Planctomyces sp. SH-PL14: one gene and its partners. The main gene of each other region encodes a partner of the protein of the gene in region 3 in a complex. Links are inferred from orthologs where the notes say so. Each region holds a gene or a part of one and is shown on either strand. Other genes may lie near its edges.

What was found.
Region 1: the proteins of VT03_RS17280 (region 3) and smc are in contact, whole or in part, in a crystal structure (PDB 3ZGX), measured with the Bacillus subtilis proteins. The link is inferred for Planctomyces sp. SH-PL14 from one-to-one orthologs.
Region 2: VT03_RS17280 (region 3) and scpB share a complex: the UniProt entries of both Bacillus subtilis proteins name them as parts of the cohesin-like complex. The link is inferred for Planctomyces sp. SH-PL14 from one-to-one orthologs.

The regions. Positions count from the first base shown.
Region 1 is NZ_CP011270.1:4,592,940-4,597,483, forward strand. What follows is about bases 76-4,473. They hold smc (chromosome segregation protein SMC), read right to left. Parts: upstream 4,155-4,473; coding sequence 276-4,154; downstream 76-275. Other genes in these bases: VT03_RS17710 (class I SAM-dependent methyltransferase), read right to left, coding at 76-79; VT03_RS17720 (flagellar basal body P-ring protein FlgI), read right to left, coding at 4,271-4,473. Also shown: more of VT03_RS17710, read right to left, coding at 1-75; more of VT03_RS17720, read right to left, coding at 4,474-4,544. UniProt on the Bacillus subtilis protein: Required for chromosome condensation and partitioning.
Region 2 is NZ_CP011270.1:6,337,227-6,340,258, forward strand. The notes cover bases 140-3,025. They hold scpB (SMC-Scp complex subunit ScpB), read left to right. Parts: upstream 140-1,152; coding sequence 1,153-1,899; downstream 1,900-3,025. Other genes in these bases: VT03_RS24225 (hypothetical protein), read left to right, coding at 404-1,096; mntR (manganese-binding transcriptional regulator MntR), read left to right, coding at 2,313-2,753; hisI (phosphoribosyl-AMP cyclohydrolase), read left to right, coding at 2,928-3,025. Outside these bases: more of hisI, read left to right, coding at 3,026-3,032. UniProt on the Bacillus subtilis protein: Participates in chromosomal partition during cell division. May act via the formation of a condensin-like complex containing Smc and ScpA that pull DNA away from mid-cell into both cell halves.
Region 3 is NZ_CP011270.1:4,463,896-4,466,922, reverse strand. Bases 147-3,027 are described here. They hold VT03_RS17280 (segregation and condensation protein A), read right to left. Parts: upstream 2,101-3,027; coding sequence 1,192-2,100; downstream 147-1,191. Other genes in these bases: VT03_RS17275 (class I SAM-dependent methyltransferase), read right to left, coding at 2,165-2,998; VT03_RS17285 (methyltransferase domain-containing protein), read left to right, coding at 147-716. In the rest of the region: more of VT03_RS17285, read left to right, coding at 1-146. UniProt on the Bacillus subtilis protein: Participates in chromosomal partition during cell division. May act via the formation of a condensin-like complex containing Smc and ScpB that pull DNA away from mid-cell into both cell halves.

The DNA of each region.
Region 1 (4,544 bases), 130 kb from region 3 along the record:
TGCTGGGAAGGATCGAGCCGGTCGTCTCGAACCGCCGCCGAAACTCCCGGAAAAACGCAATCTGTTCGAGCAGCGACACGAAGGAATACCCGCAGGACGAAAGCCGAAACAATAACGAAGTCCGCTTCCCAATTCAGCCCGGCTCCGCAGAGTTCGGCGGCGCCCGTCTTATCTGTGTGAATCTGTGTTCATCTGTGGCTCAATCCAGATTCTTCAGCCACGGATGAACACAGATAGACACAGATAGGGAGAAAGCGGATGCGGCGATCCGACGATCAAGCCGCCTTGCTGGCCTTCTTGATCTCGCCGTTCTCGCCCACTTCCTCGAACCGGACCGACATCCGCTTCGAGACCCCCGCCTGCTCCATCGTCACGCCGTAGAGGACGTTAGCGGCCGTCATCGTCTGCTTCCGGTGCGTAATGACGACAAACTGCGTCATCTCGGCGAACTCCCGAATGACGTTGATGTACCGGCCGACGTTCGCGTCATCGAGCGCGGCGTCGACTTCGTCCAGGATGCAGTACGGGCTCGGCTTGCTGCGGAACATCGCGAACAGGAGCGCCACGGCGGTCATGGTCTTCTCGCCACCGCTGAGCAGCGTCAGTGAGCGGAGCTCCTTGCCCGGCGGCCGGGCCACGATGTCGAGGCCGCACTCCAGCACGTCGTCGGTGTTCTCGAGAACGATATCCCCTTCGCCGCCGCCGAAGACCTTGCGGAACAGTTCCCGGAAGTGCCCGCGGATCGTCTCGAACGTCTCAAGGAACAGCCGTTTGCTCTCCGTATTGATACGGCGAATGATCTCTTCCAGCGTCGACTTCGCTTCCTGCAGGTCCTGAAGCTGGGCGCTCAGGATCGAGAACCGCGACTCCAGCTCGTCGAGATCGTTCAGCGCGTCGGTGTTGATGCTCCCGAGCGCCTTGATCCGCCGTCGCAGCCGCTCGACCGCCGCCTCCAGCTCGGGACGGATGTCGGCGTAGTTCACCACCGGGACGAGCTCGGCGTAGGCCGACTCCCCGGCCTCCGACTCCTCCGCCGCCAGCTCGTTCGACTCCACCTCGACTTCGACGGACTCTTCGTCCGAAGCGTCGACTGCTTCCATCCCGGTTTCTTCGTCCGCAGCCTCTTCAACGGCCGCCTCTTCGGACTCACGGGTGCCCCACATCTGTGCCGCCTGCTCGGGCGCATGCTCTTCGAGGTACGCGCGGAAGGACGAGACGCCGCTGGCCGCCAGCTCTTCGAGGGTCGTCTGGTACTCCTCCTGCATCTTCTCGGCGAGCGAGCGGAGATGCATCTCGCGCTCGCGGATCTGCATTTCGGCGGCGTGCTGCCGGTCCTGAGCCGCCCGCCGCTTCTTGTGGAGTTCGTCCCCGCGGCGGGACAGGAGCTGCCGCTGCATCCGGACCGCATCCCGCTGCTTCGCCGCGCTCCGCACCGACTGCGACAGCGTCTCCCCCTGGCCGAACCGCAGCGAGACGCTCGACTCGGTCCGCAGGATGAGCTGGATCGCCTCCCGCCGTCCGGACAGGAGCGACCGCAGCCGCTGTTCGACTTCCTTCTGCTGCGCCACGCGCTGGACCTGATCCTGCCGCAGCCGGACTTGATCGCTCTGGAGTGTCTTGAGCCGTTCCTCGTGCTTGGCGAACTCGAGCTGTTCCTCGCGGGCCGTCTCGATCAGGAGGTTGAGCGTCGCCTCGATCGACGCCGTCTGCTGCTCGGCATCCGCCACTTCCAGCGTCAGGGCGTCGGCATTCGCCCGTTCCTCTTCCATGAGGACCCGCTGCTCGTCGAGGGCCCGGGTCACCTGGTCGCGGCGCTCCTCCTGGCGGCTCAGAACTCCTTCGTAGCTGCTCAGTTCCTCGGTCAACCGGGCCACGGTCTGCTGCTGCGAGTCGAGCCGCGTCACCGCCTCGGCGAGCTGCGCGGAGACCAGCTGGAATTCCTGGTCGGCGGCGGCGAGCCGGCCGTCGTGGTCGGTCAGCGAAGACGTCAGCCAGCCCAGCCGGTCGACTTCGCTCGTGATCGTCCGGTCGAGGCGGATGATTTCGTTGCGGAGCTGGCGAAGCTCGCTCTTGCGGGAGAGGACGGCGTTCTCGCTCGGCACCGTCCCGACATAGAGCGTCCCGTCCGCTTCAACGAGCTCCCCCTGCTGGGTCACGAACCGGCAGCCCGCCCCGACACCGTCGAGGAGGTCGTACGCGTCTTTCAGCGAGGCGACGATCCAGGTATCGGCCAGGAGCCGCGCCGCCAGTCCCGGAACCGCTTCGGATTCGGTCAGGAGCGTGTCGGCCCGGGCGATCACCCCCGCCTCGTGCGACAGGTCCGGCAGCCGCTCCGCGGAGATCCGGAACCCGCGGGATCGGGCCGCCGCCGCGGCCGTCGGCGCGCCTCGGCGGGCGGAGGGGAGTTCCAGGAACCCGACACGGCCCAGGATGTGGGCCTCGCCGCGGTTGAGGTAATCGATGAGCGGACCGGCGTCGTCAACGACGATGAGTTGCGTCCGTGAGCCGAGCGCCATTTCGATCAGCGGGGCGACGTCGAGCGCCGCGTCGACGAGTTCGCCGACGCTCCCGACGATGCTCGACCACGGCGGCGAAGCGACCGTGGCGGCCCGTTCGAGGATTTCGCGGACCCCGATCCCGAGCCCTTCCTGACGCCGCTCCAGGTCCTGCAACACGGTCAGCCGGGCCTGCGCGGCGCTGCGGCGCTCCCGCAGGTCCGCCAGCCGCCGTTCGGTCTGGCCGTGGTCGCCGAGGAGATTCATCCGCTCCAGGCGGATCGACTCGATCTGTTCGCGGGCGGCGTCGCTCGACGACTGGATTTCGCCCGTCGCGATCTGCTGCCGCTCGAGTTCCCGCTCGGCGAGAGCCAGCCGGTCGACGCTCTCGCGGACCTTCGTTTCGGCGAGCGCCACGGTCTCGGCCGCCGCGCTGAGCTGCGATTCGAGGGCCGCGGTCTTCCGCTGCTGCTCGCTGACCCGTTTGAGGAGTTCGTCCCGGCGGTTCCGGGTCTCGCGGATCCGGGCCCGCGCCTCGTCGAACAGGACCCGCAGCCCGGCGAGCTCTTCCTCGCGACCCTGCATCGCCAGCCGCTGCTCGTCGAAGGCCCGCGCGAACTGCTCCAGCCGCGCGGAGGTGGTCCGCAGCTCCTCGTCGATCCGGGCCGAACGGACCGTCAGCGTCAGGCGATCCTGCCGCAGCCGGTCGATCTCCTGCTCCAGTTCCTTCAGCCGCGAGGTCTGGTGCCGGATCGTCGATTCCTGGACGGCGATCTGCTCGCGGTTGGCTCCCGCCTGCTTCTCCAGCTCGCGGACCGCCCGCTCATGCTCGGAGAGGCTCCCTTCCAGCCCCTGCGTCTCCTCTTCGATCTGCGACAGCTCGCCCGCCAGCCGCTCGACCTCGGCCTGCGCCCCGGCCGCATCGGCCTGGATGCCGGCCATGTGGGACTGGTGCTCGCGGAAGTCGTCCGCCGCCAGCCCGGTCCAGAGGGTCTTGAGCTCGACCGCCAGCTCGCGGTACTTGGCCGCCTTGCTCGCCTGGCTGCGGGTCGAATTGAGCTGGGTCTCGACCTCGTCGACGATGTCGGTCAGCCGCAACAGGTTCTGCGCGACCCGCTCCAGCTTCCGCTCCGCCTCGATCTTCCGGGACTTGTACTTGCTGATCCCGGCCGCCTCTTCGAAGACGAGCCGCCGCGTCGCCGGGTTGGCCTGGAGGATCTGGTCGACCCGCCCCTGCTCGATGATGCTGTAGGCCGCGGTCCCCGCCCCGGTCCCCATGAACATGTCACGGATGTCTTTGAGGCGGACGACGTTCCCGTTGAGCAGGTACTCCGAGTCGCCGCTGCGGTAGAGCCGCCGGCCGATCTTCACTTCGGCGCTGTCGACCGGGAGCCGGCCGGAAGCGTTGTCGAAGGAGAGGGACGCCTCGGCGAAGGCGCTCGCCTTACGGCTGTTGGAGCCGTTGAAGATGACGTCTGTCATCTCCTTTCCGCGAAGGCTCTTGGCGCTCTGGTCCCCCAGGATCCACTTGATGCCGTCGACGACGTTGCTCTTGCCGCTTCCGTTCGGTCCAACGACACACGTCACCCCCGGAGAGAACTCAAAGAGAGTCCGATCCGCGAAGCTCTTGAAACCGAAAAGTTCGAGAGACTTCAGCATGGAATGGGAAACGACGCGAAGTGGAGGGCGGCGCGCGGGCCGCCCGAGTCAGACGTCAAAAGGGAACGTTCGGGGCAGGTTCGACAGTGAAGTGAGTGGGGCAGGGAAGAGGCATGTCAGCGGACGGTCCGCTCGGCCGGACGGGCTCCCTCGCGGGAGTCGAGGGCGGCGGTCTCCGGCAGACGTCCGAAGCGTCCGCCCGAAGGGACCTCCTGTTGCGGCGGAGGTTCGGACTCGCCCTGCGCCGGCGGCAGGTCGTCGATGGCACTCTTGCCGGAGGCTTCCGCGGGGGCGGTCTTCCGGGCCTCCGGCTTCTTCGACTCCGCCTGCGCGGGCTTGGCCGGCGGCGGCGTTTCGGCGGTCCGCTTCTTGTCGGCGTCCGCGTCGCTC
Region 2 (3,032 bases), 1.9 Mb from region 3 along the record:
CAGGCGGGTTTGAAGGTGGAGGATAGCGGGCTCGAACCGCTCACCTCTTGCATGCCATGCAAGCGCTCTCCCAACTGAGCTAATCCCCCAATGTTGGGCCGACATCAACAAGCCCCTTGGAAGGGGCCGGCATGATGCCGGTGCCCGACTGGTATCGGTCAGCCCACCGCAGTGGGTTGAGCGATTCCTGGCCGGAGGGCAAAAGGTAACGATTGGGGAAAGTTTGTCAAATACATCCGGCCGCGTATCGGGGCTTCTGCACGCTTCGGGCCGGGGCGCTCCCTCCCGGCAAACTGGAGTTGTCCCGTTTCGACGCGCCCGGTAGCATCCCCGCCCGAACGGTCCGGCCGATTTTGCCGGATAAGGGCATGACGCCGCGTTCCGGACACGGAGGTCCCTTTCCATGAGAAGTACGATCGCGGCCTTTCTCATGTCGGTCCCGCTCTCGGCCATCGGTCTGATGGCGGTCTTCGGGATTCCACAGATGGCTCCCGGGTCCCTCTTCAACAAGTCGCAGGACGACGACATCGTCCGCGGCAACTACTTCGACGAAGAAGAACCCGCCTCCCGCCGCCGCCGTTCCCGCGGCGACGGTCACGAGGACCACGCTCACCACGGCCACGACGAAGAGGGCGCGCCGGCGTTCGGTGACAAGTTCGCCGAAGACCGCGAGTCCCGCTCGGACCGGGGCACCCCGCAGTGGAAGCGCGACGAGTTCGCCAGCCGCGACGACGCTCGCGGCAATGCCCGCCCCGCCAGCCACAGCAGTTTTTCGTCGGACGAAGAAGGCCGCGATCACGGTGCTGAGCCTCGCGCTTATATGGAAGCGGGGAGCTCGAACCTGACCTGGAAGGCGGCCCGGCAGCGGCTGGCGGAGCTGGGGGTTACGCACTTCCATCTCGAACGCGGTGCGACCGCCGACAACTTCCTGTTCGTGTGCATGTTCTCGCCGGGCGACGATCCGCGGGTGACCCGCCGGTTTGAAGCCGAGGCTCCGGAACCCTTGGCGGCTGTGGATGGCGTGCTGCGGCAGATCGATGGCTGGATGCAGAAGCGGTTCGCGTATTCGAACTCCGGCGTCTCGTACTCCCGCTGATCGTTCCCGCCCTGGCGGAATCACGCCCCGTTCTTCCGGGCTGACGTTCTGTGTTCATGACCGGTCATTCTTTGTCTGGCCCGCTGCGTTCGCCCATTGCCCGGGCGACTGAGACGCGGAATGCCGCGGAGTTCCGCCGGGTTTTCTTTCGGCGGCGGACGATTGCCGCGGCCGAGTCGAGTGAACGATCGACGCTTCCCCTGACGGTCCGGACGTCGAAGGCGGCGCGGGTCGAGGCGGCGCTGATGGTGGCGGAAGGGGCTTTGTCAGAGCGGAAGCTGTTGCAGTTTGCGGGGCTGGCTGAGGTCGCGGAGGTTCGGCAGGCGATTTCGGAGCTGAACACCGCTTATGACCGGACGCGGTCGGCGTTCCGGATTGAGCGGCTGGCGACGGGGTATCAGCTTTTGACGGACCCGGTGTTTGCGCCGTGGTTGGACCGGATTCATCAGCGGCAGGCGCGGTTGCGGCTTTCTGCGGTGGCGATGGAGACGTTGTCGATCATTGCGTATCGGCAGCCGTTGACGCGGGCGGATATTGAGTCGGTGCGGGGGGTGCAGTCGGCGGAGATTGTGAAGCAGTTGATGGAGCGGAACCTGGTGAAGATCGTGGGTGAGGACGATTCGCTGGGTAAGCCGTATCTGTATGGGACGACGCGGCAGTTTCTGGAGGCGTATGCGTTGGGGAGTCTGGACGATCTGCCGATGTCGGCGGAGATGCGTCGGCCGATGTCGCGGACAAGGATTGAGGAAGAGCCGGCTGAAGACGGTGGAGAGGCAGCAGCTCCGCGAGAGGAATCCGCTTGAACCGGGGTCCAGGGGGTACCCCTGGTGGGGGATGCAAGGGGGCAACGCCCTCTTGCCCGCCGGAGGCCTGGCCGTCGAGAGATGTCTGAAGGAGTGAGTGTCCAAGCGCGGGCAACGTGCCGGATGCCCCCCTCACCAACCCGTGGCAATTGCATCGCAGGCGGTGTATCTGGAGGGAGTCCTCAACGCCGGCTCTACAAAGCGATCATCCGCTGCTTACCGCGGTTCCTCATTGAAGTGCCTCCGGCGGCAAGGGGGGCTGTGTTGTTTCTTTGGCCTCCTTGACCCCCAACTGGAGAATGACGCTGCGTTCGCGTGGGAGATCCGTCCGCCGAGGATGGTGTTAAAAAGGCCGTTTGACACCCCGCCGGGACTCCTCATGATGTCGTCTGCCTCGCTCCTCAGGAACCGGAATGACGTCTTCCCCGCGCCCCGCCAGCCCGCACGCCCGGACCCGTCGCGATCACGCCACGGAACTGGCGGAGGACTACGTCGAAGCGATCGATGACCTCGTCCGCACGACCGGGAAGTGCCGCGTCACCGACCTGGCCAAGCACTTCGGCGTCAGCCACGTCACGGTCAACCGCACCGTCGCCCGCCTCGTCCGCGACGGCTACGTCCAGACCGAACCCTACGGACCCGTCACTCTCACTCCCACCGGCCAGAAAACCGCTCGCACCGCCCGCACCCGCCACGAGATCGTGGAGCGCTTCCTCCGGGCCCTCGGCGTCGGCGACCGCATCGCCGCCATCGACGCGGAAGGGATCGAGCACCACGTCAGCGCGGAAACGCTCCGGGCCATGGAACGCTTCGCCAACGAACACAAGCCCGCTCCGCCGACCGAAGAGGCCTGAGCGGGCGACGACGGCCGAGCGAGGGGGCAGACCGATGCCGCTTCCCCGATTTTTCGAAGCCGGGCCGGCTGGGGCTCATCGGGCGGGAACCGCAAGCTACAATGCGAACCCTCAGCCGTTCCGCGGCGTCTGACCTGAACTCATCGTTTTCCCCCCCAACACAGCCCCCGCCCCATGTCGCAAGACGGCCCCAACTTCGAAAAGTCCGTGCTCATTCCGGTCGTCGCCCAGGACGAGTCGAGCGGCGATGTCCTGATGCTGGCCTACATGAACCAGGAG
Region 3 (3,027 bases):
TCATTACGTCGCGGTTGCCGCGGGGGGCGGCGGTCCTTGATGTCGGCTGCGGGCGGGGGGTCCTGCTCCGTGATCTGGCGGATCGAGGGTACCGGGTCTTTGGGACCGAGCGGGCTCCCGAGGCGGCCCGCGGAGCCGATCCTCGGGCGGAGATCCGTTTTGGCGACACCCTGGCGGACGTGAAGTTCGACGCCAACCTGTTCGACCAGATCATCATCTGGCACGTCTTTGAGCACCTGTCGAATCCGCGGGAGACGCTGGCCGAGGTCTATCGGATCCTGAAGCCGGGGGGGAACGTGATCATCGCGGTCCCGAACTATTCGAGCTGGCAGGCCCGCTGGAGCGGGGCGGCGTGGTTTCATCTCGATGCGCCGCGGCATCTGTTTCACTTCTCGACGCAGGCGATGTCGCGGCTGCTGACCGACAGCGGGTTCCAAGTCCGGAGCTGGCATCATTTTTCGCTGCGGCAGAACCCGTATGGGTGGGTGCAGAGCGTTTTGAACAAGCTCAACCCGCGGGTGCGGAACGGTCTTTACTCCTGGCTGCTGCGGGGCTCGGCCTCGCCGGAGGGGATTCCGCTCGGGACGCGCGCGTGGTACTCGCTGGCGTTTGGGTTGGGGATGCCTCCGGCGACGTTGCTGGAGATGTTGGCGGCGGTCTGTCGTCGCGGGGCGACGTTTCATGTTGTGGCGACCAAGCCCCAGCAACACTCCTGAGTCAAAGACGGCCCGAACCGCGTCCTTGCCGGCACGGCTCCCATAGCTCAAACCCAACGTGCCACGGCAGCCTGGGGTCAAGGGGGTCTCACCCCCTTGCCGCCGGAGGCCCTTCCATGAGGAACCGTGGGACACAACGGACGTCCGTTTTGTGGAACCGGCGTTGAGGACTCCACGCTCGCCCTGGAGTTCCCGCGGGTTGGTGAGGGGGCATCCCACACGTCGTCCGCGTTTGGACACACAAGGTTTCCGATGGTGTTCGACGAGACGGCCTCCGGCGGGCAAAGGGGATTCTCCCCTCTGCACTCCCTGACCAGGGTGCCCCTGGACCCGACCAGGACCAAATGATCTTGAGCTGCGCCGCTCTACCTTCCGCCTTCAGCCTGAACCCCTTCCGCCTCCCCCACCGGCCCCCTTGCATCCCCCACCAGGGTGCCCCCCTGGACCCGGATCGGGCCTGTGACATTGGGTTGGGCTATGAAGCGCCGTCCACAGCATCGCGCCGGAATCGCTTCTTGCGTCGGGAACCTTCATCCGACTCCGGAACTTCCGCTACCGGAGCCGGGGGCACTTCCTCCTCCCGGGCCACGACATCCGCATGGTGACCCTCCAGATTCGGATCAGGCGGCCAGATCGTGATCTCGCCATAATCCCCCTCCTGCAGCGCCCGGAAGCCGTGGTGCCGCAAAAGCTCGAGCACCGCCAGAAACATCCCGACAATCCGGCTCCGAATCGTCTCCTCGTCAAAGAGCGACGAGAACTTGACCTCCCCCCGCTCCCGCACGACCCCGCCGATCTGGGCCACGTAAACATGGATCGGCGTCTCGTCGTACTGGACCGTCCGCTCGTCCTCGACATCCTTCCGCTTCAGGATCCGGCCGAGGGCACTCACAAGGTCCCACAGCTCGACCTCCTTGATCCGGTCCGCCGCCGGGTCCTTGCCCACACGGGGCCGCTCGTCCGCCAGCCGCGGATACCGCTCCTGCCACTCCTGTGCCCGCGACTCAAGGGCATTGGCCGCGTCCTTGAACCGCTTGTACTCGAGCAGCTTGCGGATCAGGTCCGCCTTGGGATCCCCGTTGTCGAGCGGCCCTTCCGCGTCGACGACGTCAGGGGTCTCGTCCGGGTTGGGCAGCACGTCCCGGCTCTTGATCTCCATCAGCGTGCTGGCCATCAGCAGAAAATCGCCGACGAGATCGAGGTCGATCGCCTTCAGGATCGAGAGGAAGTCTTCGAATTGCGATGTGATCGGCGCGATCGGAAGATGGCGGATATCGAGCTCGTTCCGCCGCACGAGGTACAGGAGCAGGTCGAGAGGGCCCTGGAACAGGTCCAGGGTCACACGATATCCCACGGAAAACGACGACTCCGCACCGGCCGACATCCACTCCTCCTTGCGAAGGGGAGTGTAACACCCGGAGCGAAACCGGGGATACGGCGGTTGCCCGTCAGCCGGCGGCCGGGCCCCGCCGGAACACGAACTCGTTGCAGCCGAGCCGCTTCGTCGATCGGGAGTTGACGAGCGCGAAGCCGCGGGACTCGCAGAACCGCACCGTTTCATCGAAGCCGGCGACTTCGAAAGGGAGCCCCCCCAGCCAGTCGACCCAGTCGTGCGTGATCGACATCCCCCGCTCCTCAAAGTACGCCGCAAACTCGTTCCGGCCGCGAAGGAGGGATTTCAGCGTCGTCCGCAGCGCGAAGTAAGGGACGAAAGTCGCCAGAACCAGTCCCCGGAGGACCGGATGGGCGCAGTACGCCTGCTTGACCCGCAGCCAGAACCGCGAGAGCCAGCCCTGGTCGTTGTAGAGGGCGATGAAGAGCGTCCCCTGGCCCGCCACGCGGCGGCACGCCAGGTCCACGCCGGTCCACATCCGGCCGGTGTGGTGCAGGACTCCCCAGGAGTAGACGATGTCAAACTCTCCGAGCGAGGTGAGGAACGCTTCATCGAGCGCGGAACCCCGGTGGATGATCCATTCCGGGTCATCGGAGAACTCGCGACGGCGGAGCTCCTCAGCACAGGCCACGCTCTGCGGATCGAAATCAAAGGAGACGACCCGGGCTCCGAGGCGCCGCGCGGCGAGCGAGAAGAGACCGCTGCCGCATCCGATGTCCAGGAATCGCCGGCCGTCCAGACGATCGACCTGGAGCATCGACCTCAGCGAGCCGACTGCCCGCTGGATCCGGTCTTCGTTCAGATGCTCGAGGAAGCTGGCCCAGTTCCGGCCGAACTCGAACCGCTGTCCCGCGCGGATTTCGGCTTCGAAACGGGACGGCTCAGACACGCTGGGAGATTCCTTCCGGCCGCCCGCCT